2 regions of the Arthrobacter sp. MDT2-34-1 genome follow, and region 1 is predicted to be linked to the other one. Evidence: predicted binding sites of a transcription regulator. Region 1 holds the regulator's gene; the other holds the start of a gene.
The links. The regulator HspR, encoded in region 1, represses chaperone genes until heat shock. The targets are predictions, from matches to a motif close to AAGTTGAGTCNNNNNGACTCAACTT.
Positions count from the first base shown of each region.

Region 1 (11,235 bases):
CAAGGAAGCCGGCGAAATTGCCGGCCTGAACGTGCTGCGCATCGTCAACGAGCCCACCGCGGCGGCCCTGGCCTACGGCCTCGACAAGGGCAAGGAAGACGAACTGATCCTGGTCTTCGACCTCGGCGGCGGCACGTTCGACGTGTCCCTGCTGGAGGTCGGCAAGGACGAGGACGAATTCTCCACCATCCAGGTCCGCGCCACCTCCGGCGACAACCGTCTCGGCGGCGACGACTGGGACCAGCGGGTGGTCGACTTCCTGCTGCAGCAGGCCAAGTCCAAGGGCGCCGACCTGTCGAAGGACAAGATCGCCCTGCAGCGCCTGAAGGAAGCGGCGGAGCAGGCGAAGAAGGAACTGTCATCGGCCTCCTCCACCAACATCTCCCTGCAGTACCTCTCCGTCACCCCGGAGGGACCGGTGCACCTGGACGAGCACCTGAGCCGGGCCAAGTTCCAGGACCTGACCGCGGACCTGCTCGAGCGCACCAAGAAGCCGTTCCACGACGTGATCACGGAAGCCGGCATCAAGGTCTCCGACATCGACCACATCGTGCTGGTCGGCGGCTCCACCCGCATGCCCGCCGTCGTCGAACTGGTCAAGGAAATGGCCGGCGGCAAGGAGCCGAACAAGGGCGTGAACCCCGACGAGGTCGTGGCCGTTGGCGCCGCCCTGCAGGCCGGCGTCCTGAAGGGCGAGCGCAAGGACGTCCTGCTGATCGACGTCACCCCGCTGTCGCTGGGCATTGAGACCAAGGGCGGCGTGATGACCAAGCTGATCGAGCGCAACACCGCGATCCCGACCAAGCGGTCCGAGACGTTCACCACCGCGGATGACAACCAGCCCTCCGTGGCCATCCAGGTCTTCCAGGGCGAGCGCGAATTCACCCGCGACAACAAGCCGCTGGGCACCTTCGAGCTGACCGGCATCGCGCCGGCGCCGCGGGGCGTGCCACAGGTCGAGGTCACCTTCGACATCGACGCCAACGGCATTGTGCACGTGTCCGCCAAGGACAAGGGCACCGGCGCCGAGCAGTCGATGACCATCACCGGCGGCACCGCGCTGTCCAAGGATGACATCGACCGCATGGTGCGGGAGGCCGAAGAGCACGCCGCCGAGGACAAGAAGCGCCGCGAGGCCGCCGACGTCCGCAACTCGGCCGAGCAGTTGGCCTACTCGGTGGACAAGCTGCTCGCCGACAACGATGACAAGCTGCCCGAAGAGGTCAAGACCGAGGTCAAGGCCGACGTCGACGCCCTGAAGTCCGCACTGGAAAAGCAGGACAACGACGACGAGGTCAAGGCCGCGTTCGAGAAGCTGCAGGCATCCCAGACCAAGCTGGGCGAGGCCATCTACTCGCAGGCGCAGGCCTCCGGCGCGGCCGGTGACGGTGCGGCTGCCGGCGACGGTGCCTCCGATGCCGGCTCCGGTGCGGCCGACGAGGACATCGTGGACGCCGAAGTGGTCGACGAAGACGAGAAGAAGTAACCATGGCCGAAAAAGGTAACGAAGAAGAACACCAGAGCGAGCCGGTGAACTTCCGCGACAACCGCAAGATCGATCCGGAAACCGGACAGGTCCGCGGTGCCGCGGGAGCAGCCGGGAACGCCGGGCAGGCCGCGGAAGCAACCGCCGCGGCCGGCCAGGGCGCCGACGCCGACGCGCTGGCCCAGGCGGAGCAGATCCTGAACGGGGCCGAGGTCCCGGCCGGGGAATCTGTTGCCCAGGGGAGCACGTCGCAGGAGGCCGAGGAGTTGAAGAACGACCTGCTCCGGCTGCAGGCGGAGTACGTGAACTACCGCAAGCGGGTGGAACGCGACCGCGCCGTGGCCGGCGAGATGGCCGTCATCGGCGTGCTGAACTCGCTGCTGCCCGTTTTGGACGACATCGATGCTGCGCGCCAGCACGGCGATCTCGCGGACGGACCGTTCGCGGCCATTGCCACCAAGCTGGACGGTGTGCTCAAGACCTACGGCCTGGCCCGCATCGAGGAGACCGGCGTCGAATTCGACCCGAATATCCACGAGGCCTTGATGCAGCAGCCCGACGCCGAGGTGGAGCTGGACACCGTCAGCCAGGTCCTGCGCCTGGGCTACCGGGCCGGCGACCGGGTACTGCGCGCCGCCCAGGTAGTGGTAGCCGTACCGGCAGAATGACACCGGCAGCGGGCGCCACGGCGCCCAGCCCCTGATGACGGGTTGGCCTTCGGACGCTCGGAGGCCAACCCGTCACCGTCCGGGGGCGCCGGTGCCCATAGACTTTGTGACAACTGAAAGGAGGCGCCTGCATGGCTAGCCAGGACTGGGTCGAGAAGGACTTCTACAAGATCCTCGGTGTCTCCAAGGACGCATCCGACGCGGACATCAAGAAGGCGTACCGCAAGCTCGCGCGGACCCACCATCCGGATACCAACCGGGGGGACGAAGGTTCGGAAAAGAAGTTCAAGGACATCTCCGAGGCCTACTCGGTCCTCTCGGACCCGGGGGAGCGCGAGCAGTACGACGCGATCCGCGCCATGGGCAGCGGCGCGCGCTTCAGCGCCGGCGGTCCCGGCAGCGCCGGCGGGCCGGGCGCGGGCGGCTTCGAGGACATCTTCGGCAACCTGTTCGGCCAAGGCACCCGCACCCGCCCCGGCTCCGCGGGCACCGTGCCGCCGGAGTTCGCTGATCTGTTCGGCGGTTTCGGCGGTTTCCCGCAGCAGCAGCCCCCGCGCAGGGGCGCCGACCGCACCGCAACCACCAGCATTTCCTTCGCCGGTTCCATCAACGGCACCACCATCGGGCTGCGCGAACCCAGCGGCGAAGTGATCGACGTGCGGATCCCGGCCGGGATTAAAGACGGCCAGAAGGTCCGCGTCCGCGGCAAGGGCCAGGCCGGCCCCGCCGGCGCGGGCGACCTGATGGTGACCGTCAACGTCAAGCCCCACCCGTTCTTCCAGCGCGACGGCGACAACATCCGGATCCACGTCCCGGTCACGTTCCCGGAGGCCGCGCTGGGCGCGCAGATCGACGTGCCGACCCTGACGGGTGAATTCGTCAAGGTCAAGGTGCCGGCAGGAACACCCTCCGGCCGAACGCTCCGCGTGAAGGGACGCGGGGTGAAGACCTCGAAGAACACCGGCGACCTGCTCGTGACCATCGACGTGGTGGTCCCGCAGAACCTTGGGAAAGAGGCCGAAGACGCGGTTAACGCCTTCGCGGCGGCGACTGCCGGGTCCGACCCGCGCGGGAATCTTGCCGCCAAGGCCAGGCTGTAGCGGGACGTTACGACAGGTCGGGACAGTCCGGACGGGAAACGCGCGAAGCGCAGGAGGGAGAGCACCATGAGCATCGATATGAACGCGCCGATCTTCGTGATTTCGGTGGCGGCCGAACTGGCGGACATGCACCCGCAGACGCTGCGCCAGTACGACCGTCTCGGCCTGGTCTCTCCGTCGCGCCAGCGGGGCAGGCAGCGCCGCTATTCGCAGAAGGACGTGAACACCCTGCGTGAGGTCCAGCGGCTGTCCCAGGAGGGCGTCTCGCTGGAAGGGATCAAGCGCATCCTCCAGCTGGAAAACGAGGTCGCCGCGCTCAAGGCCCAGGTCCGGGACCTCTCCGAGGAACTGATGGCACGGCAGCGCCGGGGCACCGACTCCAGCCGGGTGTTCGCCGCCGGCCTCGCCGGCGACGTGGTGACGCTGGCCCGCGGCCAGCGGCCGCGTCCGCGCAGCCAGGCGCTGATGGTCTGGCGGCCGCAGCGCTGACCCGTCCGGCCGGCGCCTGTGACCGGACGCCCGCAGCTGCCGGCCCCGGGCAGGCGGCTGCGGGCAGGATGGCGGCGTGGAGCTACTTGATCATTTCGCCGTCGGGGGCGACCACAAACCAGACGTCGTTCACGCCCTGTCCGGTCGTGTCTCCCGGGGCCTTGTCCTGCGCCCAGTAGTAGATGGGCATGCCGTTCAGCGTCACCTGCTGTTGCCCGTCCGGGGTGTCGATGAGGCCCACCTCCGCGGTGACCCCGTCGAGTTCCGGCTCTTCCTCGGCCAGCACGGGCGGCCACGCGGCCAGGCAGTCGCCCGTGCAGGCGCTCTCGCCTGAGTCCGGAACGTCCTTGGTGAAGTAGTAAACGGTCATGCCTTCGCCGTCCACCACGATTTCGCCCAGGTCGGATTCGGCCGTCGTGAGGGTAGAGGCGGCGCCGGATGCCTGCGCGCCGCCGGTCTCCCCGCCGTCTGTCTTCGGCGCCGCCGGCGTGGTCATTCCGGGGGCGCCCGTCGTCGGCGCCTCGCCTGCCGGCGGCGCCTCCGGGCCGGCAGGCGTTTCCGTACCCGAGCCTCCTCCGCACCCGGCGAGGCCCATCATGGCGGCGGCCAGCAGGGCTGCCGCGGCTGTCTGCGTGATTTTCATGGGGTTCCTTTTGCGGTCTCCCGGGCGGTGCCCGGAACGTCGTGCCGCGGGGCGCGCGGCCCGCTATTGGCAAAGACGCCGGCCGCACCCACAATGGTTCAACGTCGGGCGGAGTGGATCCCGCGGGCTGGATGAACCGGAACGCCGCCGCCGTCGTCGTACCCGGTAGGACGCCGCGTGGGACGCTGCGCGGGGACGTCCGCCGCCGGCGGGGCGGCCGGGGCTGCCGGGAGGAAGGAGGCGGCCGTGGCATTGGACGACGAGGCCGTGGCCCGCCTCTACCGCGACCACGCCACGGCGCTGCGCCGGTTCGTGCGCGCGGCGACCTCCGACGCGGACCAGGTGGAGGACGTGGTGCAGGAGACGATCCTGCGGGTGTGGAAGCGCGGCCCGGAAACCGACAACATGCGCGGCTACCTCTACCAAACCGCCCGTCACGTCATTATCGACGGCTACCGGCGCCGCACCCGGCGGCCGGGCGAGACCGGCCTGGGCGAGGACGAGCCGGCCAGCGAAGAAGACCAGCTGGAGCGGCTCCTGCTCCGCGTGGTCATGGAGGAAGCGCTGGCACGCATCAGCCCCGAGCACCGCAACATCATCCTCGCCCTGCACTACCAGCGGCTCACGTCGTCCGAAGCAGCCCGGTCGCTGGGCATTCCGCTGGGCACTGTGAAGTCGCGGGCGTTCTACGCGGCCAAGGCCCTGCGGGCCGTACTGGACGAGATGGGGGTGGGGCAGCAGTGAATGCCAACGAGGAACAGCACCAACTGCTCGGCCTCTATGTGCTGGGCGGACTGGACCGCCGGGAACGGGCGGGCTTCGAAGAACACCTGGCATCCTGCCCCGCGTGCCGCCGGGAGGCCGCGGAGCTGGAAACGCTGCCCGATCTGCTGGACGCGCTGCCACGCGACGCCGCCTTGGAGCTGGCGGCACCGCCGCAACACGAAGTCGAGGAACGCACCCGGGAACTGGTGGACGAACTGGCCCGCCGGCGGCGGAAGGAGCGACGGCGGTGGGCCGGGTTGGTGGCGGCGGTGGCGGGCGTGTGCCTGGTCGCCGGGGCGGCCATCGGGCCGTTGCTGACCCAGCAGCAGCAGCCGCCGGCGACGGAGAGTTATGTGATGACCGCCGACGGCGGCCTGCAGCTGGAGCTGGCGCTGGTGCACAAGGCGTGGGGCACCGAGATGCAGGTAGCGGGAGAGCAGCTGCCGCGGGACGGACTACTCACCCTCTGGGTGACAGGAGACACCGGCTACACCTACCAGGTGGCCTCCTGGCAGGCGACGCCGGCGGGCCGCGCCACGCTCACCGCAGCCTGCGCCATGGCCACCGACGAGATTGTCCAGGTGGAGCTGCGCAACGGGGCGGACACAACGCTGGCGGCCGTGGTTACGGACTGAGCCTGCGGGGTCCAGTGCGGTTTAGCTCAGGCGGGGATCAGTTCCGGCGGTAGGCCAGGTCGAAGATCATCCGCCCGGCGTCGTGGGCCTTCTGCTCGAAGCTGGTCATGGTCCGGCCGTCGAAGCGGGGCGCCCAGCCGCCGTGCTCATCCATGCCTTCACCGGTGCTGGCATTTCCGGTACTGACCGGGATCTTGCCTTCGCGCACCGGGGCGCCGCCCACCACGCCTTCCACGCCGCTTTCCCAGACCTGGGTCAGCGGGCTGTCCTTGCCGGTGCGCTCGCCGGCATGCAGGTTGCGGAAGTCCGGCGAGGCGTCGGCCACCCGGCGCATCTGGATCGCGTAGTCGGACCAGTCGGTGGCCAGGCGCCAGATTCCGTCCGGCTGCAGGACGCGGGCGGCGAGGTCTGCGAAGCTCTCCTGCACCAGCCGCCGCTTGTGGTGGCGGGTCTTGTGCCACGGGTCGGGAAAGAACACCCAGAGCTCGGCGACCGAGGACTCGGGCAACATGGTCGCGAGGGCGTCAGGCGCGTTGACCTGCGCCACCCGCACGTTGGACAGGCCGTGCTGGCCGATCCGCAGGAGGGTCTGCGCCAGCCCTGGCCGGTAGACCTCCAGAGCCAGGAAGTTCCACTCCGGATGCTGCTCCGCCGCATGGCAGACGGCCTCCCCGAGGCCGGATCCGATCTCCACCACCAGGGGCGCCTCGCGTCCGAAGGCTGCCGCCGCGTCGAAGACATAGTCCGGGTCCACGGTGGTGTCGCCGCCGTGGCGCGGGAGGTCCACGGCGAACCTGGGGCCGTATTCGTCCCAGGCCTGCTGGCGGCGGCCCTGCAGCCGGGATCCGCGGCGCACAAAGCTGACCGGACGGGCGAGGTGGGTGGGCTGCGCGAGGGGCGCACCGTCGTCGTTCGCGGGAAAATCAGGGGTGGGGGAGTCGCTGGTCATCCCCACCAGAGTATCGCCCGTGCGCGGGCGGCCCGGACGTGCTGCTAGACTGGTGCTACTCGGAGGCGCAGTTTGACGCGTTTCCCTGCGTCGATGAACGCTTTCAATTGCGCCGCCGCTTTCCGTCTAACGACGTGACCGGACAGGTCCGGGCGGTTGGCACTGTCTGATTTTTCTTCGGCGACCCTGGGCTAACCTGCCGCGGGGACACTGACCGGAAGACATTCTCACTTTCTTATGACTACTTTTGTTGCCCTTGGCGTGCCCAAGGCCCTTGCTTCGAAGCTCGCTGCCGATGGCATCGACGCCCCGTTCCCCATCCAGACCGAGACGCTGCCCGATACGCTGGCCGGCCGGGACGTGCTGGGCCGCGGCCGCACCGGCTCCGGCAAGACGCTCGCGTTCGCGCTGCCGCTGGTCGCAAGGCTGGCCGAGCGCGAGGCCGCCCATTTCCGCAAACCCGGACGCCCGCTGGGCCTGGTCTTGGCGCCGACCCGTGAGCTGGCCACCCAGCTCAATGCCACCATTGAGCCGCTGGCGTCGGAGCTGGGCCTGAACACCACGGTGATCTACGGCGGCGTCTCGCAGCAACGCCAGGAAAAGGCGCTGCGCGCCGGCGTCGACATCGTGATTGCCTGCCCGGGCCGGCTCGAAGACCTGATGAAGCAGAAGATCATCACGCTGGAATCGGTGGAAATCACCGTCCTGGACGAGGCCGACCACATGGCCGACCTGGGCTTCCTGCCCGTGGTGAAGAAGCTGCTGGACACCACCCCGGCCGGCGGGCAGCGCATGCTGTTCTCCGCGACCCTGGACAACGGCGTTGACAAGCTGGTGCAGCGTTACCTGTCCAGCCCGCTGACCCACTCCGTGGACGACCCGCAGGCCGCGGTCACCACCATGGAACACCATGTGCTCGTAACCCGCGATGCCTCCGAAAAGAAGCAGGTGCTCAACCGGCTGGCCGCCGGAGCCGGGCGCCGCGTGCTGTTCACCCGCACCAAGCACCACGCCCGGAAGCTGGCCAAGGCCCTCACCGCCGCCGGCATCCCGGCGGTGGACCTGCACGGCAACCTGTCGCAGAACGCCCGCGACCGCAACCTCGCCGAGTTCTCCTCCGGCCATGTGCGCGTGCTGGTCGCCACGGACGTGGCCGCCCGCGGCGTGCACGTGGACGAGGTGGAACTGGTGATCCACGTGGATCCGCCCACCGAACACAAGGCGTACCTGCACCGTTCCGGCCGTACCGCCCGCGCCGGTTCCGACGGCACCGTCGTGACCCTGGCGCTGCCGGAACAACGGCTGGAAGTCGGCAAGCTGATGAAGGCGGCCGGCGTGGACGTAGCCTTCGAAAGCGTCACCGCGTCCTCGGACCTGCTGGTGAAACTGGTGGGCGAGGTGGCCGCACCGGTCGATCCGCAGTTGCGGGCCCAGCAGCAGGCAGCGAACCAGCCGCAGCACGGCGGCGGCACTTCCACCGGCGCCAACGCCCAGCGCAAGCGGGCCATGCGGTCCGGCGGCCGCGGCGGACGGACCCGCTCCGGTGAAGCCCGCCAGGCCTCCGGCGCCGCACGCGCCGGCGGTCCGGAGAGCGGCCAGCGCCAGCCGGCCCGCGGCGAAAACCGAGGCCAGGCCGGCCGGGACGTTGCGGCCCGCAGCCACGGCAGCCATCGCAGCGCCGCCGGGGCGGATACCGCCGGGCGCCGCGGCCAGTCGGGCACCGCGGCAGGCGGCCGCAGTGCGGGGCCGGCGCGTTCCGGCGGCCCGGCCCGGTCGGGCGGCGCGCCGCGCACCGCCGGCGGTCCGCAGCGCTCTACGGCCGGCGGCACCCGCCCGGTCTTCCGGTCGGAGACTCCGGCTTCCGAGCGTCCGGCACGCCGCGGCCCGCGCCGCGCCACGGCGCCGGCTTCGCAGGAAAAGCGCCGGACCAGCTAGGCCGGGCGTAGAGCCGAAGGCCGCAGGGCGGCCCCTCCGTACGGAAGGGGCCGCCCTGCGGCCTTTAATTTTCGACAGGGAAGTCTTGTCGTGCCGGGGGCCGCACTGCGATGCTCCCCCGACGACCCGCGCCCCAACTGCACATCGGGGGCCACTCAGGGACGTCCCGTATGGCGGCCGGGCGCCTCCGTGGCCAGAATGGTGGGATGAAGGCACTCCTGAACGTTATCTGGCTCCTGTTCGGCGGCATCTGGCTGGCGCTGGGCTACTTCCTGGCCGGCATCGTCTGCTGCCTGCTGATCGTGACGATCCCGTTCGGCATTGCGTCGTTCCGCATCGCGGGCTACGCGCTGTGGCCGTTCGGCCGCATGGTGGTGGACCGCGGCGGGCGCACCTACTTTATGTCCACGCTGGGAAACATCATCTGGCTGCTGGTCGCCGGCATCTGGATCGCGATCGGGCATGTGCTGACGGCGGTGGCGCAGGCGATCACCATCATCGGCATCCCGCTGGCGATCGCCAACCTCAAGATGATTCCGGTGTCCCTGACGCCGCTGGGCAAACAGATCGTGCCCACCGACAGGGCGTTCCCGGGCTACATTCCCGGCTATCAGCCGGGACCCGTTACCTGGCGCTGACCCGTCGGTGCGGCCGGCCGGCCATGCCGGCGGCTACTCGATCTGCAGCCGGCGGCTGTCGCTGAGCCCCGGCGTGCGGCGGGCCGATGCCGGCACCACAAAACGCCGTCCGGTGACCACCGTGGGAACGATGCGGACGAAATTGTTCTTTTCGCCCGACTGCCAGGGGAACAGCGGCAGCATTGCCGATTCTAGGACGTCCTCAATGCTGCTCATCCGCTGGGCGCTGCCGCGCGCGACGGCGCTCCAGGCGACGCCGGTGGCCGGATCGAAGCCGTCCACCTCCAGAACCACTTCGCCGGCGAGGGCGGCGTCGAGCTTGGTTCCCGGGGCGGAGCGGAACACGATGCTGCCGTGATCCACGACGTAATTGACCGGAAAGATCTCCGGGTGGGAATCGACGACGACTCCGAGCCGGCCGAAGTCAGCGCTGCGGAACAATTTCCAGCAATCGGCCACAGGCAGCTGTGTCGTCGATGAAGGCATCTCGTTCGCGGTGGTCATGGCATCAGTCTATTGACCGCCGACAGGCTGGGATAGGGCGCGGATTCCGCCGGTCGGGTGCCGCTGCGGCTCGCCGGGGCGGCCCCGGAATTCAGGCGCCCAGGTGGTGCACTGCGTCCCATTATGTGTTGGAATTACCACACGAGCCGCATGCGGCTGAAGGAGACGGCCGGGCGCATCCATCTGGCTTTGGGGAAGGCAGTGCCTGTGCCAGAGGAGGAGCGCTGCCATGTCCGAACTATCTCCTGATCTGTCCGGGGAGTGGCGGTTCGACCCGGCCCATACCCGGATCGGATTTTCCACCCGCCATGCCATGGTGACCAAAGTCCGGGGCGCGTTCAACGACGTGGAAGGCATCATCCAGGCCGACGTGGACAACCCGGCCAACTCGTCCGTCAAGGTCACGATCAAGGTCGCCAGCATTGATACCCGCAGCCCGCAACGCGACGAGCATCTGCGCACGAACGACTTCTTCGATGCGCCGAACTATCCGGAGATTACGTTCGTCAGCACCCGCATCGATCAGGTGGAAAGCGCAAACTTCATTGTGAACGGCGACCTGACCATCCGCGGCATCACCAAGCAGGTTGCGGTTCCGATCGACTTCATCGGCGTGGAGCGGGACCCGGGCGGGCAGCTCCGGGCGGGCTTTGAGGGCTCCCGGCGCATTGACCGGCAGGAGTTCGGGGTCAAATGGAACACGGCCCTGGACTCGGGCGGCATGCTCGTGTCGGACCGCGTGATGCTGGAGTTCGAGGTCTCTGCGGTCAAGGTCGAGGACGCCGCCGCGCAGTAGGGAACCGGCGCAATGAGGGACCAACTCCGGAGGCCCGGCCGCCCTCAAACCCCGGCGCCCTCAGGGCCCGGCCGCCTCAGTCCCCGGCGGGATAGACCGACACCAGTGCCGCGAACCCGCGGCCGCCGACCTCGGCCGCGACCGAGCCGACCACGGTGTCGTAGGGATGCAGCGGCTGGGCGGTGCCGCCAGCCGTCGCCTGGGCCTGGCCCTGCAGCAGCACCAGGTACTGTCCGGCCGACAGCCGCAGCGGCTGTTTCTTCGAGAGCTCGACGATCAGCAGGCCGGCGCCCCAGGCCCCGCGGCGGGTCATGACGTTCAGCGCGCGGCACGGCCCGGTGGGCAGGCTGCAGTCCGCGCTTCTCCCGCCGTCGAACCGGAACGGGCGGTAGCGTTCCATCCGGTGCTGGCTGCCGTCCACGGTCAGGAAGGCGACGTCGCCGTCCACAACGGTGAATATTCGGTCCACGCCCGGATATTCGGAGAAGCTGCCGTCCGAGCTGATGTCCGCCAGGCTTAACCGCCAACCGGGGAGCCCGTCCGTGCCGACGTCACCGGCCGCCAATTCCCTGGTGACGCCGCCGCCGTTCCGCCACCGCTGTTCCTTGAGCGCGGCTGCGCGAATGA
Region 1 covers NZ_JBNHGO010000001.1:1,589,155-1,600,389, reverse strand. Annotated here, with positions in the region: gene dnaK (molecular chaperone DnaK) at 1-1,486, shown strand, start outside; gene AC5RVV_RS07430 (nucleotide exchange factor GrpE) at 1,489-2,154, shown strand; gene AC5RVV_RS07425 (DnaJ C-terminal domain-containing protein) at 2,286-3,254, shown strand; gene AC5RVV_RS07420 (heat shock protein transcriptional repressor HspR) at 3,321-3,743, shown strand; gene AC5RVV_RS07415 (COG4315 family predicted lipoprotein) at 3,826-4,386, opposite strand; gene AC5RVV_RS07410 (sigma-70 family RNA polymerase sigma factor) at 4,633-5,130, shown strand; gene AC5RVV_RS07405 (zf-HC2 domain-containing protein) at 5,127-5,786, shown strand; gene trmB (tRNA (guanosine(46)-N7)-methyltransferase TrmB) at 5,824-6,735, opposite strand; gene AC5RVV_RS07395 (DEAD/DEAH box helicase) at 6,973-8,670, shown strand; gene AC5RVV_RS07390 (YccF domain-containing protein) at 8,877-9,308, shown strand; gene AC5RVV_RS07385 (pyridoxamine 5'-phosphate oxidase family protein) at 9,342-9,812, opposite strand; gene AC5RVV_RS07380 (YceI family protein) at 10,042-10,608, shown strand; gene AC5RVV_RS07375 (HutD/Ves family protein) at 10,685-11,235, opposite strand, start outside.

Region 2 (11,235 bases), on a different contig from region 1:
GGCCATGTGCCATGTCCCGCGGTCCAGGCCTGCGGCGCGGACCTTGATGAGGACCTGGTTTTCGCCGACCTCCGGTACTGCGATTTCTTCGGGGTGCAGGGCATCGGTGACTCCGTACCGGGTCTGCACTATCGCGCGCATGGTGGGTCTTGTGGGGTCGGGGGAGCCGCTGCCGGGAACCGGCTGCGTGTTCGCGGCCGAAGGGGTGGATTCTGTTGGTTCCATGGGACTTCCTTCTCGAGGACGTGGATGACGTGGAGCCCAAGTACTTCGTACAATGTACGAAGCTACCGTACAATGTACGAGAATGCTATAGTCGCGGGAACAATGATCAAAAAACCGGGCAGCGCCCCCGCGCAACGTGAGCCACTCAGCAGGGAACGGGTGCTCCGCGCCGCCATGGAAATCGCCGACGGCGGCGGGCTGGCCCGCCTGACCATTCGTTCACTGGCCCAGGCACTGGACGCCAAACCGATGTCGCTCTACCACCACGTGCGGAACAAGGACGAGATCCTCGACGGCATCGTCGACGCCGTCTTCGAAGAGATAGAGCTGCCGGTGCCGGGCCGGGAGTGGAAGGCGGAGTTGAAGCGGCGTGCCGCCTCCGCCCGCGACGTGCTGCGCCGGCACCCGTGGGCCATAGCCTTGATGGAATCGCGCACCGCGCCGGGACCGGCAAACCTGCGCCACCACGATGCGACCCTGGGGACTCTTCGGGCTGCCGGGTTCTCGCTGCCGCTGGCGGCCCACGCCTATGCGGTGCTCGATGCGTACGTTTACGGGACGGCTCTCCAGGAGGCATCGTTGCCTTTCGACGGGCCGGACAGCCTGGCGGAGGTCGGCGGGCCGATGGTGGAGATGTTCACCGTCGAGGACTATCCACACCTGCGGGAGTTCGCCGTGGAGCATGTGCTGCAGCCCGGATACGACTTCAGCCACGAGTTCGACTTCGGCCTCGACCTCATTATCGGCGGCTTGGCGGCGTCGCTGCAGGGCCGCTCCGGGACTGGGGAAGAGACACCAGAGCGGGCCGAGGCGCCCTCGCCCTGAACCACCGGGTCGCGGGCGAGGCCATGGGCCCGGAACCCCTGGAACGCGATTGCAGGCAGGAGGGCCCGTGAGGCCCCGCCTTTATTCCGCATTGTCGTTGGCCTGAACCGGAGCGGCGGGACACCCCACTCCGGTGGAGTGCCCCGCCATCGCTCCGGGGTTGCGATTGGTGCGCGCGGGCACATCAACCGCGCCCGGCGTCAGTCGCCGCCGCTATGCCGCAGCGGACATGCTGTCTGCCGCGACGCGCAGCCCGTCGTCGCCGGCGGCCACGCGGATTCGCCCGCCGTCTGCAACGGCCTCGGCCACCAGCAGGTCCGCGATCCGGTCATCCAGCTCGCGCTGGATCACGCGGCGCAGGGGCCGGGCGCCGTATTCGGGCTCGTAGCCGGCCTCTGCGATCCATTCCACGGCGTCCTCGCCAACCTCCAGCGCGATGCCCTGGGCCGCCAGCCGGGCTTCGGTCTTGCGCAACTGCAGCCGCACGATGGAACGCAGCTGCTCCTGATCCAGCTTGCGGAACAGCACGATCTCGTCGATCCGGTTCAAAAACTCCGGCCGCATGGTTTCGCGCAGCCGGCCCATCACCCGGGCGCGCAGATCCTGCTCGCTTCCGAAGCCGTCCACCCCGTCGTTGGCGGTGAAGCCCAGCGCTCCGCCCTTGCTGGCCAGGAACTCCGAGCCGAGATTGGAGGTCATGATCACAACGGTGTTGCGGAAGTCCACGGTGCGGCCCTGCCCGTCCGTAAGACGTCCGTCGTCGAGGACCTGCAGCAGGAGATTGAACACGTCCGGGTGGGCCTTCTCCACCTCGTCCAGCAGCACCACAGAGTACGGGCGCCGGCGGACGCGCTCGGTCAGCTGGCCGGCCTCGCCGTAGCCGACGTAGCCCGGAGGGGCGCCGACCAGCCGTGAGACGGTGTGGCGCTCGCCGTATTCGCTCATGTCGAAGCGCACCATGGCGTCCTCGTCACCGAACAGCGACTCCGCCAGGGCCTTGGCCAGCTCGGTTTTGCCCACACCGGTCGGGCCCAGGAACAGGAAGCTGCCGACGGGCCGGCCCTCGTCCCCCATGCCGGTGCGGTTGCGCCGCACGGACCTGGCGATAGCGGCCACCGCATCGTCCTGGCCAATCACCCGGGCGTGCAGGTCCTCCTCCAACCGCGCCAGCCGCTGCCGGTCGCCCTGGGTCAGCCGGGCGGCCGGAATGCCGGTGGCGCGGGAGATGATCTCGGCGATCTCGGCCTCGCCCACCACATCGGAAGACGCGACGCCGGGGCGGGCCCCGCCGTCGTGGTCTTCCGTGGCACCCGGGGCCGACTGCTGGGCGGAGGCGGCTTCCAGCCGGGCCTTCAGCTCTTCGATCTCGTCGCGCAGCTTCGAGGCGTCCTCGTAGCGTTCCTCGGCGACGGCGGCGTTTTTGGCCGACTCCAGCTCGGCCAGCCGGCCGCGCAAGGCCTCCACGTCAACGCGCGGGCCGCGTCGCAGGCTCAGCCGCGCGCCGGCCTGGTCGATCAGGTCGATCGCCTTGTCCGGCAGGAACCGGTCGGTGAGGTAGCGGGAGGACATCTCGACGGCGGCCCGGATCGCTGCCTCGGTGTAGGCCACCTGGTGGTGTTCTTCGTAACGGTCCTTGAGGCCGGACAGGATGCGGACGGCGTCCTCGATCGAGGGTTCTGAGACCATGACGGGCTGGAAGCGCCGCTCCAGGGCAGGGTCCTTCTCCACCTTGCGGTACTCGCCCAGGGTGGTGGCGCCGAGCAGGTGCAGTTCGCCGCGGGCCAGCCGGGGCTTGAGGATGTTGCCGGCGTCCATGCCGCCCTCGCCGCCGCCGCCGGCACCGATCACGGCATGCAGTTCGTCGATGAACACGATCAGTTCGCTGCTCGCGGCGCTGATCTCGTCCAGGGTCTTGGTCAGGCGTTCCTCGAAGTCGCCGCGGTAGCGGGTGCCGGCCAGCATGCCCGGCAGATCCAGCGACACCACACGCTTGCCGCGCAGCTGTTCCGGGACGTCGCCGGCCACGATGGCCTGCGCCAGCCCCTCGGCGATGGCGGTCTTGCCCACGCCGGCCTCGCCGATCAGCACCGGGTTGTTCTTGGTCCGGCGCGCGAGGATTTCGATGGTCTGGGCGATTTCGTCCGCGCGGCCGATCACCGGGTCCAGCCGGTTCTCCCGGGCCAGGGCCGTCAGGTCGGTGCCGAACTGGTCCAGCATGGGGGTTTCCGACTCGGTGCCGGTGCTCTGTTGCGGGCCGGTTGCAGGGGTGGGGCCGTCGGGCTGCGCCGCAGCTGTCTCCGCCGCCTGCTGCAGTGCCTGCGGGGTGACGCCCGCGCCGGCCAGGATCTGGCCTGCGGGGGTCTCCTGGTTCAGCACGAAGGCGGCGAAGAGGTGCTCGGGGTCGATGTAGGTGGAGCCGAACGCGCGGGCCACTTGGTGCGCATCCAGCAGGGCACGCTGCGCCGACGGCGTGAGCGACGGCGTTTCCCGGGTCGGACCGGTCTTTTCCGGCAGGCCCTGCTCCGCGGAACGCGCGATGGCCTGCGGGTCCGCGCCGGTCAGCTTGATCTGGCTGGCGGCCGGCTCCTGGCCGACCATGACGTGCAGGATGTGCAGCGCGTCCACCTCGATGTGGCCGAGGCCTGCGGCGAACCGGGCTGCCTGCGCCAGCACCTCATGGGTGCGGCGGCTGAGCAGCCGGGTGAGGTCGACCGTGCGGGATTGGGCCGCCCGCTGGCCCTGCAGGTAGCGGGCCAGGAACTCGTCGAATGAACCGTTGCCGGAAGCTGGTCCGAAGAACAGTGGCATGGATAATCCTCCTGTGGAACGTGAGTGTCTTCGACTCATGTTAACGCCTCTACGGCAGGATTATTCCAGAAGTTACCCAAACTTGAGTGGAGCTGGCTCATATGTAGGCCACGGCGGGCCGGTGCTAGTGTTGTGTTCGAAGCTTTGTTCGAAGACGGGGGTCGGGATGTTCGGTGTAGAGCAGCCGTCGGGTGCTTCGGCGGGCCCGGAGATGGGCAGCGGAGCGCCCGAGGAGGCGCGCGGTTTCCCGTCGCCGGCCAGGGACTACTTCCACGGCGGCATCGATCTGAACCGGCACCTGATCCGCGACCGCACCAGCACCTTTGTGATGCGGGTGGCCGGAAACTCGATGGCCGCGGCCGGGATCAGTGATGGCGATGAGCTGATAGTGGATCGCTCTTTGACCCCGCGCGACGGTTCGGTAGTGGTCGCGGTGCTGGACGGGGAACTGGTGGTCCGGCGCCTGCATCTCACCGCGGACGGCGTGCGCTTGCAGGCGGACGACGGCGGCGTTCCCACCGAGGTGGGCGAACTCGCCGACCTGAGGATCTGGGGCGTCGCCACCCGTTGCCTGCACCATGTCTAGCGTCCCCGTGCCCGGGGCAGGCGGGGCGACCTCCGGCCAGCCGTCGGGCTCCGGCGGAGCGACCTCCGGCCGGCCCGGCGAACGGATCGCGCTGGTGGACGTCAACAATTTCTACGTCTCCTGCGAGCGGGTCTTCGATCCGTCCCTCGAGGGACGCCCCGTCGTCGTGCTCTCCAACAATGACGGCTGCGTGGTGGCGCGCTCCGAGGAGGCCAAACAGCTGGGGCTGAAGACCGGGACGCCGTGGTTCCAGGTGGCGCCGCGGGCCAAGGCCTGGGGGCTGGTCGCGCGGTCCAGCAACTACGAGCTGTACGGGGACCTGAGCGCCCGGGTGATGGAAGTGCTCGGCCGGTTCGGGGCCTGGCAGGAGGTCTATTCGATCGACGAGTCGTTCCTGGGCCTGCCCGGCGACGAGGCCCAGTTGCTGGAGACCGCCGGCCGGATCCGTGCCGCAGTTAGTCGTCAGGTGGGCGTGCCGGTCAGCGTCGGCGTGGCGCAGACCAAGACGCTGGCGAAGTTCGCCAACCACGTTGCCAAACGGAATCCCCACATGGCCGGGGTGTGCTCCTTGGGTTCGATGCCCGCTTCCGACATCGCCTGGATTCAGTCGCGCGTCCCGGTCACCGGGCTGTGGGGCGTGGGCGGACGGACGGGGAAACGGCTGAACGCCCTCGGGATCGAGTCGATCGCAGACCTCAAGGCCGCCGACCCGCAGGCAATCCGCAAAAAGTTCTCCGTGGTGCTGCAGCGAACCGTGCTGGAACTGAACGGGACGCCCTGTATCCCGCACGCGGAGGAGCGGGCCGACAAGCAGCAGATCATGTTCTCGCGCAGTTTCTCCACGCCGGTGACCACCCTCGAGGAGATGGACCAGGTGATGGCGGTCTATGCCCAACGCGGGGCGGCCCGAATGGCGGCCGAGGGGCTCCGCGCCTCGGTGCTGACGGTGACTGCGGGGACCAGCAGGTTCGCCGGCGGCGAGGCATCGTTTCCCGCGGCCAGCGTCAACTTGGCGGCGCCTACTCAGGATCCGATCCAGCTGACCAAGGCTGCCGTGGCTGCCATGCGCGGCTGCCTGACTCCGGGCGCCCACTATGTCCGGGCCGGGGTCCTGCTGTCGGGGCTGGAGCCTGCGGCCGGCCAGCAGACCTTCGACCCCTTCGTCAGCGATTTGGAACAGCGGCACATCGGCGACCTGCTGGGCGCGGTGCGTACCAAGTTCGGCGAAGCCTCGATCGGCCTCGGGCAGGGCGGGCTGGCGGCACCCGCGGCGTGGTCAATGAAACGCGAATTTTCCTCGCCTCGCTACACCACCGAGTGGAGCGACCTGCCGGTGGTCAAGGCGTAGCAATGGCGGCCCAACGGTCGCGGCAGCGGCCCAACGGGCACGGCAGCGGGCGAACAGGGCACGGCAGCGGCCGTATCCCGACGACCGCTGCCGTGCCCGCGGTGGATCAGTCGCTCGGGCTCGTGTCGGTGGTGAGCCCGCGGTCGTCCGGCGTTTCCTGGTCCTTCTCTTCAGCCGGCCCGGGCGCGATGTTCATGCCCTCCTTGCCCTCGGGCTCGGGGGCGGAATCGGCCGCCTGCTGCTCCTGAGCATCCGGCGGATCTGCCGGGGTGCCCGACTGGTCCCGCGGACCTTTGACCTGGCCGGTGTCGTTCTCCGTCATGCCAGTCCTTCCCTCTGCCGTTAATGCAGGCGGAGCCCCGGCGAGGGGCCGGGCCCGCCAAAATCCCGGGCGGGTTACACACCGGGCGGGCGCAGGTCGTCGTCCCTGTTGAGGGTGGCGGGTCCGTCCGGCATAGTGCCTCCCTCGCCCGTCCAGCTCTGCCCGAGTTCGTCGTTCTGCGCCGGATCCGACATCGTGGTGTCGCCCAAGGTGGTGCCAGTGGTGTCGCCGAGGGTGGTGGTGCCCGTGGTGCCGCCGGCGGTGGTGGTGGGGCCCGTGGTGCCGCCGTCGTCCTTACCCGAACCGTGGTTGCCGGGCAGCTTGGAGGTTGCCGCGGACCCTGCCTTCTTGGCCGCTTCGGTAACACGGTCGGCGACGCCTGGTGCCTTTTCCTTGACCATGTCGGTGGCTTCGTGCACTTTTTCCTGTACCGCTGGGTTCTGCCAGAACTCCTGGCTCTTGGCCTTCAAGGAATCGTAGGCGGACCTTCCGGATTTCGAACCCAGGACGAATCCGAGGGCGATGCCGGCGCCGAATGTGAGTTTCCCTTTCACAGCGTGCTCCTGTCTGTAGACGGTTGATGGGCGGTGCTAGGTAGAGGTGCGGGCGGTGCCAGTCAGCCGGGGAAAGGCGCGTTGGGCGCGTCCCCGCGGCCGTCCTGGTCCTTGTCGCCGTAGGCCTTCTTGACCAGGTCGTCGGCGAGTTTCTCGTCACCGTGGACCGGGATGTGGGCCTCGTTGACTTCCTTGTCGATGCCGCCTGCGTCGGCGGGAGTCAGAGTGTCGTCATTCGCGTCGTCCGGGTGTTCCGGGCGCCGCTCCTCGTTCGGATTCATCAGGTCCTCCTTCTCGAGCGGGTCGTCCTGTGGGATCAGACCGGGCAGCTGCGCTTTTCGCGCGGCTTCCCATGGGGCCACACTACGCGCCGGTCTCCGGCTTCGCACGGGTCCAGCGGCTGCGCGGGCGCATCGCGGGGGATTCCGTGACCCCTCCGGCCCCGGCCATTCCCGCCAGGACTTCACGGATCGCCGACAACGAATCCACCTGCGGTATCCAGCCGAGTTCGTCCCTGGCCCGGCTGGTGTCCATGACCGGAGCGTAGCGGGCCATGTCCACCCAGCCGGGGTCGCTGGCCAGCAGCCGGAGGGACCACGCGGCGCCGACCAACTGCCGCACCAGCGGCACGGGAACGGGCAGCCAGCGCCGGGCACCGAACAGGGAGGCGACGAGTCCGGGCGTTACCACCGGTTCGGCCGCCACGTTGAAGGCGCCCCTCGCGCCCTGGTCCAGCACCCGCCAGTAGGCGTCCGCCACGTCGTTGGCATGCAACGCCTGGAAGATGAACTCCTCGGGGAACGGGAACAGCGGCAGCCGCAGCCGGTTGACGAAGAACTTGGGGATCCACCGGCCCACAAAGTAGCGGCCGATCTGGCTGCCGGCCTCGGCTTGGAAAATCAGGCCGGGCCGCAGCCGCGCCACCTTGATTTCCGGGTGATCGTCGGCGAACTCGTCCAACAGCGCTTCCTGCTGGCCCTTGAACCGGCTGTAGTGCGAGCTGGCGATGCCTCTGGCGGGCCAATCCTCGCGGACACGGGAGTGCTTCGGTCCGGGGCTGTACGCGCCGACCGACGAGGCGCAAACCACTTGCCCGACGCCGGCGTTGGTGGCAGCGGCGAGCACGTTCGCGGTGCCGTCCACGTTCACCCGGCGCAACTGCTCTTCATCGTGGTTCGGTTGCAGCAGCCACGCGAGATGGACGACGGCGTCGCATCCCTTAAACGCCTGGGTCAGCCTTTCCCGGGCATCGCGGGAGGCGATGTCCAGCGAAACCCACGTGACGCCGTCGTACGGTTCCGTCGTGGCATCGGGCAGCCGCCGCGCGATGCCGACGATCTCCACGTCGTCCGCGCGTTCGCCCCGCGCCTTCTGCAGCCGGCGCAGCACTGCTGTACCGACGTTCCCGCTGGCTCCGACCACGGCGACTCGCATGGACAGACGCTACCGCGGATGCCACGGCTTGGCGAGGGCCCGGCTGGGCGGCCGGCCGCCGGAATTCGGGCTGGATTCGGCCGACGTCCGGGATTTCCGCAGGTCAGCCGCCGCTTAAACGTGGAGGTCGCGCGGTGACGGCTACCGCTCCACTTTGACACGTTCGTTGGGCACGCAGTGCGTCATGGTCAGCCCGGAAACGTCCCGCGGCCCGTTCTTGCCGAGGTTGGCCATCCACTGCTGCTCCGCTTCGGAAAGGTTCTGGCTGGCCAGAGGCCCAAGGTCCTTCACCTCGTCCAGCGAGATGCCGATGCCGCCGCCCACGCCCTGGCCGAGCTCGTCCGCAATCATGTAGAGGTGCCAGAGCATGCGCTCCTGGATCGGCCGGTCGCACTGCGCCAGCGCGTTGGTCAGGTTGGTGATCAGGTCCTCGCGCTCCCAGTCCTCTTGCAGGTAGAACCGCTGGCCGGCCTGCAGGTAGTCGTTGGTCCGCTCGATCCGTTCCCTGGTCAGCCGGCCGCCGATCTCGGGACCGACGGCGTGGTGGTAACCGGAATCCTTCGCCGCCTCCTGCAGCCCGCCGGTGATAGTCGGCTCGTAGTTCACGTGCGGGTTCTGGCCCGGCGCGGTGTCCACAAAGTGCGTCAACTGGCCGTCCCGCTGGTTGGTGGCCACCGGCACCTTCGGGCTGTTGACCGGAAGCTGCAGGTAGTTCGGGCCCACCCGGTGACGCTGGGTGTCGCTGTAGGAGAACGTCCGGCCCACCAGCATCTTGTCGTCGGAGAAGTCGAGGCCGTCCACCAGCACGCCGGTGCCGAACGCGATCTGCTCGCTCTCGGCGAAGAAGTTCTTGGCGGTGCGATCCAGCACCATCCGGCCGACCGGCCGGGGAGGGAACTGCTCCTCCGGCCAGACCTTGGTATCGTCCAGCGGGTCGAAGTCGAGCTCGGGATGCTCGTCGTCGGACATCATCTGCACCACCAGCTCCCACTCGGGGTAGTTGCCGGCTTCGATGGCGTCGTAGAGGTCCTTGGTGTGTGACCCGAGGGTCTGCGCCTGCACGTTCGCGGCGTCCTCGGCGGTCAGCGACTTCACGCCCTGCTTGGGCATCCAGTGGTACTTCACCAGCACCGTCTCGCCGGCGGCGTTGACCCACTTGTAGGTGTTCACGCCGAAGCCCTGCATATGCCGGTAGTCGGCGGGGATGCCGCGCGGGCTGAAGACCAGCATGACCATGTGCATGGATTCGGGGGACTGGCTGAAGAAGTCCATCGCCCGGTTCGGCACCGACGCCTCGAACGTTACCGGGTCCGGCTTCTGCGAGTGGATGAAGTCGGGGAACTTGATCGCGTCGCGGATGAAGAACACGCCCAGGTTGTTGCCGACCATGTCCCAGTTGCCGTCCTCGGTATAGAGCTTCACGGCGAATCCGCGCGGGTCGCGGGCCACCTCGGAGGAATCACGGCCGCCGGCCACGGTGGAGAAGCGGATGGCGAGGTCGGTGCGCTTGCCCGCTTCCTGGAACAGCTTGGCGCGGGTGAACCTGCCGATCGGCTCGTCCCCCCACTTGCCGTAGGCCTCGAAGTAGCCGAAGGCCGTGGTGCCGCGCGCATGCACCACGCGTTCGGGCACGCGCTCGCGGTCGAAGTGGCTCATCTTCTCCAGGAACTGGTAGTTCTCCAGGGTCGCCGGGCCGCGGGCGCCGATGGTTCGCGTGTTCTGGTTGTCGTAGACCTTGTGGCCCTGGCGGTTGGTCAGGGGCTGGTCCGGGAACTGGGCCGCATCGGTCATCACTGATCACTCCTGGGGAAAAGGGGGAGGCCGCTCGCCGTGATTCCAGCTTCCTCCTCGGCCGCGGCGAGGGCAAGAGCCCGACGACGACGCGGCCGGGCTTCGCGGAGGAGTGCCCGTCGCGGTGCGGCGGGAGCCTCGCGGGAGTGGACGTGGCGGTGCGACGGGAGCTTCGCGGGAGTTCCCGGTGGCGGTGCTTTTCGCTCCCACGTCTTGGCAGCGGCTCCCGGCGTTTCGCCTAGTCAGCGCGCTTTAGGGGTAGCCAAAGATGGGCAGTTAGTCCGAGACATGGGAGCGAACACACCGGACGCCCGGTCCGGACCCCGGGCCCGGGCCCGGACCCGGCCCCGCCCCGCCCGGACCTACCGGTGGGCGAAGCTAAGCCCCAGGCGTTTCTCGCTCAAGTACACGCTCAGGCCAATGCCAAGGGCCGCGAACGTGCAGGTCATCCACCAGGTGGACTGCCAGCCGCCGGTAACCGTGGCCAGCCAGGCGATCATGGCCGGGCCGGTGAAGTTGCCGACGTTGAAGATCTGCTGCATCAACCCCATGGCGGCTGGCGGGGACCCGTCCGCCGGCGCCAAGTCCACGGCCATGCGGGTGAGCGTGGACGGGATCACCGAGCCCACCATGGAAAACAGCGCCACACAGGCGAACTGGATGGCCATGCCGCCCGGCGCAACGGTCCAGTCGATGCCGAAGGTGAGCACCGTCGTCGTGCCCATCAGGATGAAGGTGGGGATCATCAGCAGCCGCGGGGGGACGCCGCGCTGCAGCAGGGGAGCGGCGCCGATGGCCCCCAGCGCGTTCAGGCCGCCGACCACCGCGGACAGGATGCCCGGCCAGATCCCGGTGACCCCGTTCTGCTCATAGATGGTAGGCAGGAAACCGACCACGGCCATCCACTGGACGGTGTAGCAGGCGAACACCACGCCGGCGATCCACGGCTTGGGGGACCGGACGGTGCGGCCGATGCGACGGGTGGCCGCGGGCAGGCCGGAACCGTCGCGCCGCGGGTCCTGCGGCACGAACTTCAGCACCAGCGGGATCGGAATGAGCGTCAGGGCGGCCATGATCCACCACCACGTGTGCCAGCTGGTGGCCTGCAGGATGAGCGCGCTGGCCACCAGCCCGGCGAAGGTCGCGAAGCCCTGGTACGCGCTCCAGAAGCCGACCGCCAGGTTGACGCGGACCCCGGGCGTGTTCGCCCGGATGAGCCCTGGCGCCACCACCGTGGTCAGCAGGAAGCCCGCCCCTTCAAGTGCGCGGCAGGCCATCAGCACGGCGGCCGAGTCGGCGAACCCCCCGATGACCGATCCGATGATGAGCAGCCAGAGGCCGG
Region 2 covers NZ_JBNHGO010000003.1:401,252-412,486, forward strand. Annotated here, with positions in the region: gene AC5RVV_RS15160 (NAD(P)-dependent alcohol dehydrogenase) at 1-225, opposite strand, end outside; gene AC5RVV_RS15165 (TetR/AcrR family transcriptional regulator C-terminal domain-containing protein) at 328-1,050, shown strand; gene AC5RVV_RS15170 (ATP-dependent Clp protease ATP-binding subunit) at 1,264-3,858, opposite strand; gene AC5RVV_RS15175 (LexA family protein) at 4,070-4,444, shown strand; gene AC5RVV_RS15180 (Y-family DNA polymerase) at 4,437-5,792, shown strand; gene AC5RVV_RS15185 (hypothetical protein) at 5,899-6,114, opposite strand; gene AC5RVV_RS15190 (hypothetical protein) at 6,189-6,668, opposite strand; gene AC5RVV_RS15195 (hypothetical protein) at 6,731-6,949, opposite strand; gene AC5RVV_RS15200 (NAD-dependent epimerase/dehydratase family protein) at 7,032-8,102, opposite strand; gene AC5RVV_RS15205 (catalase) at 8,244-9,893, opposite strand; gene AC5RVV_RS15210 (MFS transporter) at 10,256-11,235, opposite strand, start outside.
Region 2: a site for HspR is predicted at 3,876-3,900, ahead of AC5RVV_RS15170 (ATP-dependent Clp protease ATP-binding subunit). Genes of this name have one in related genera too.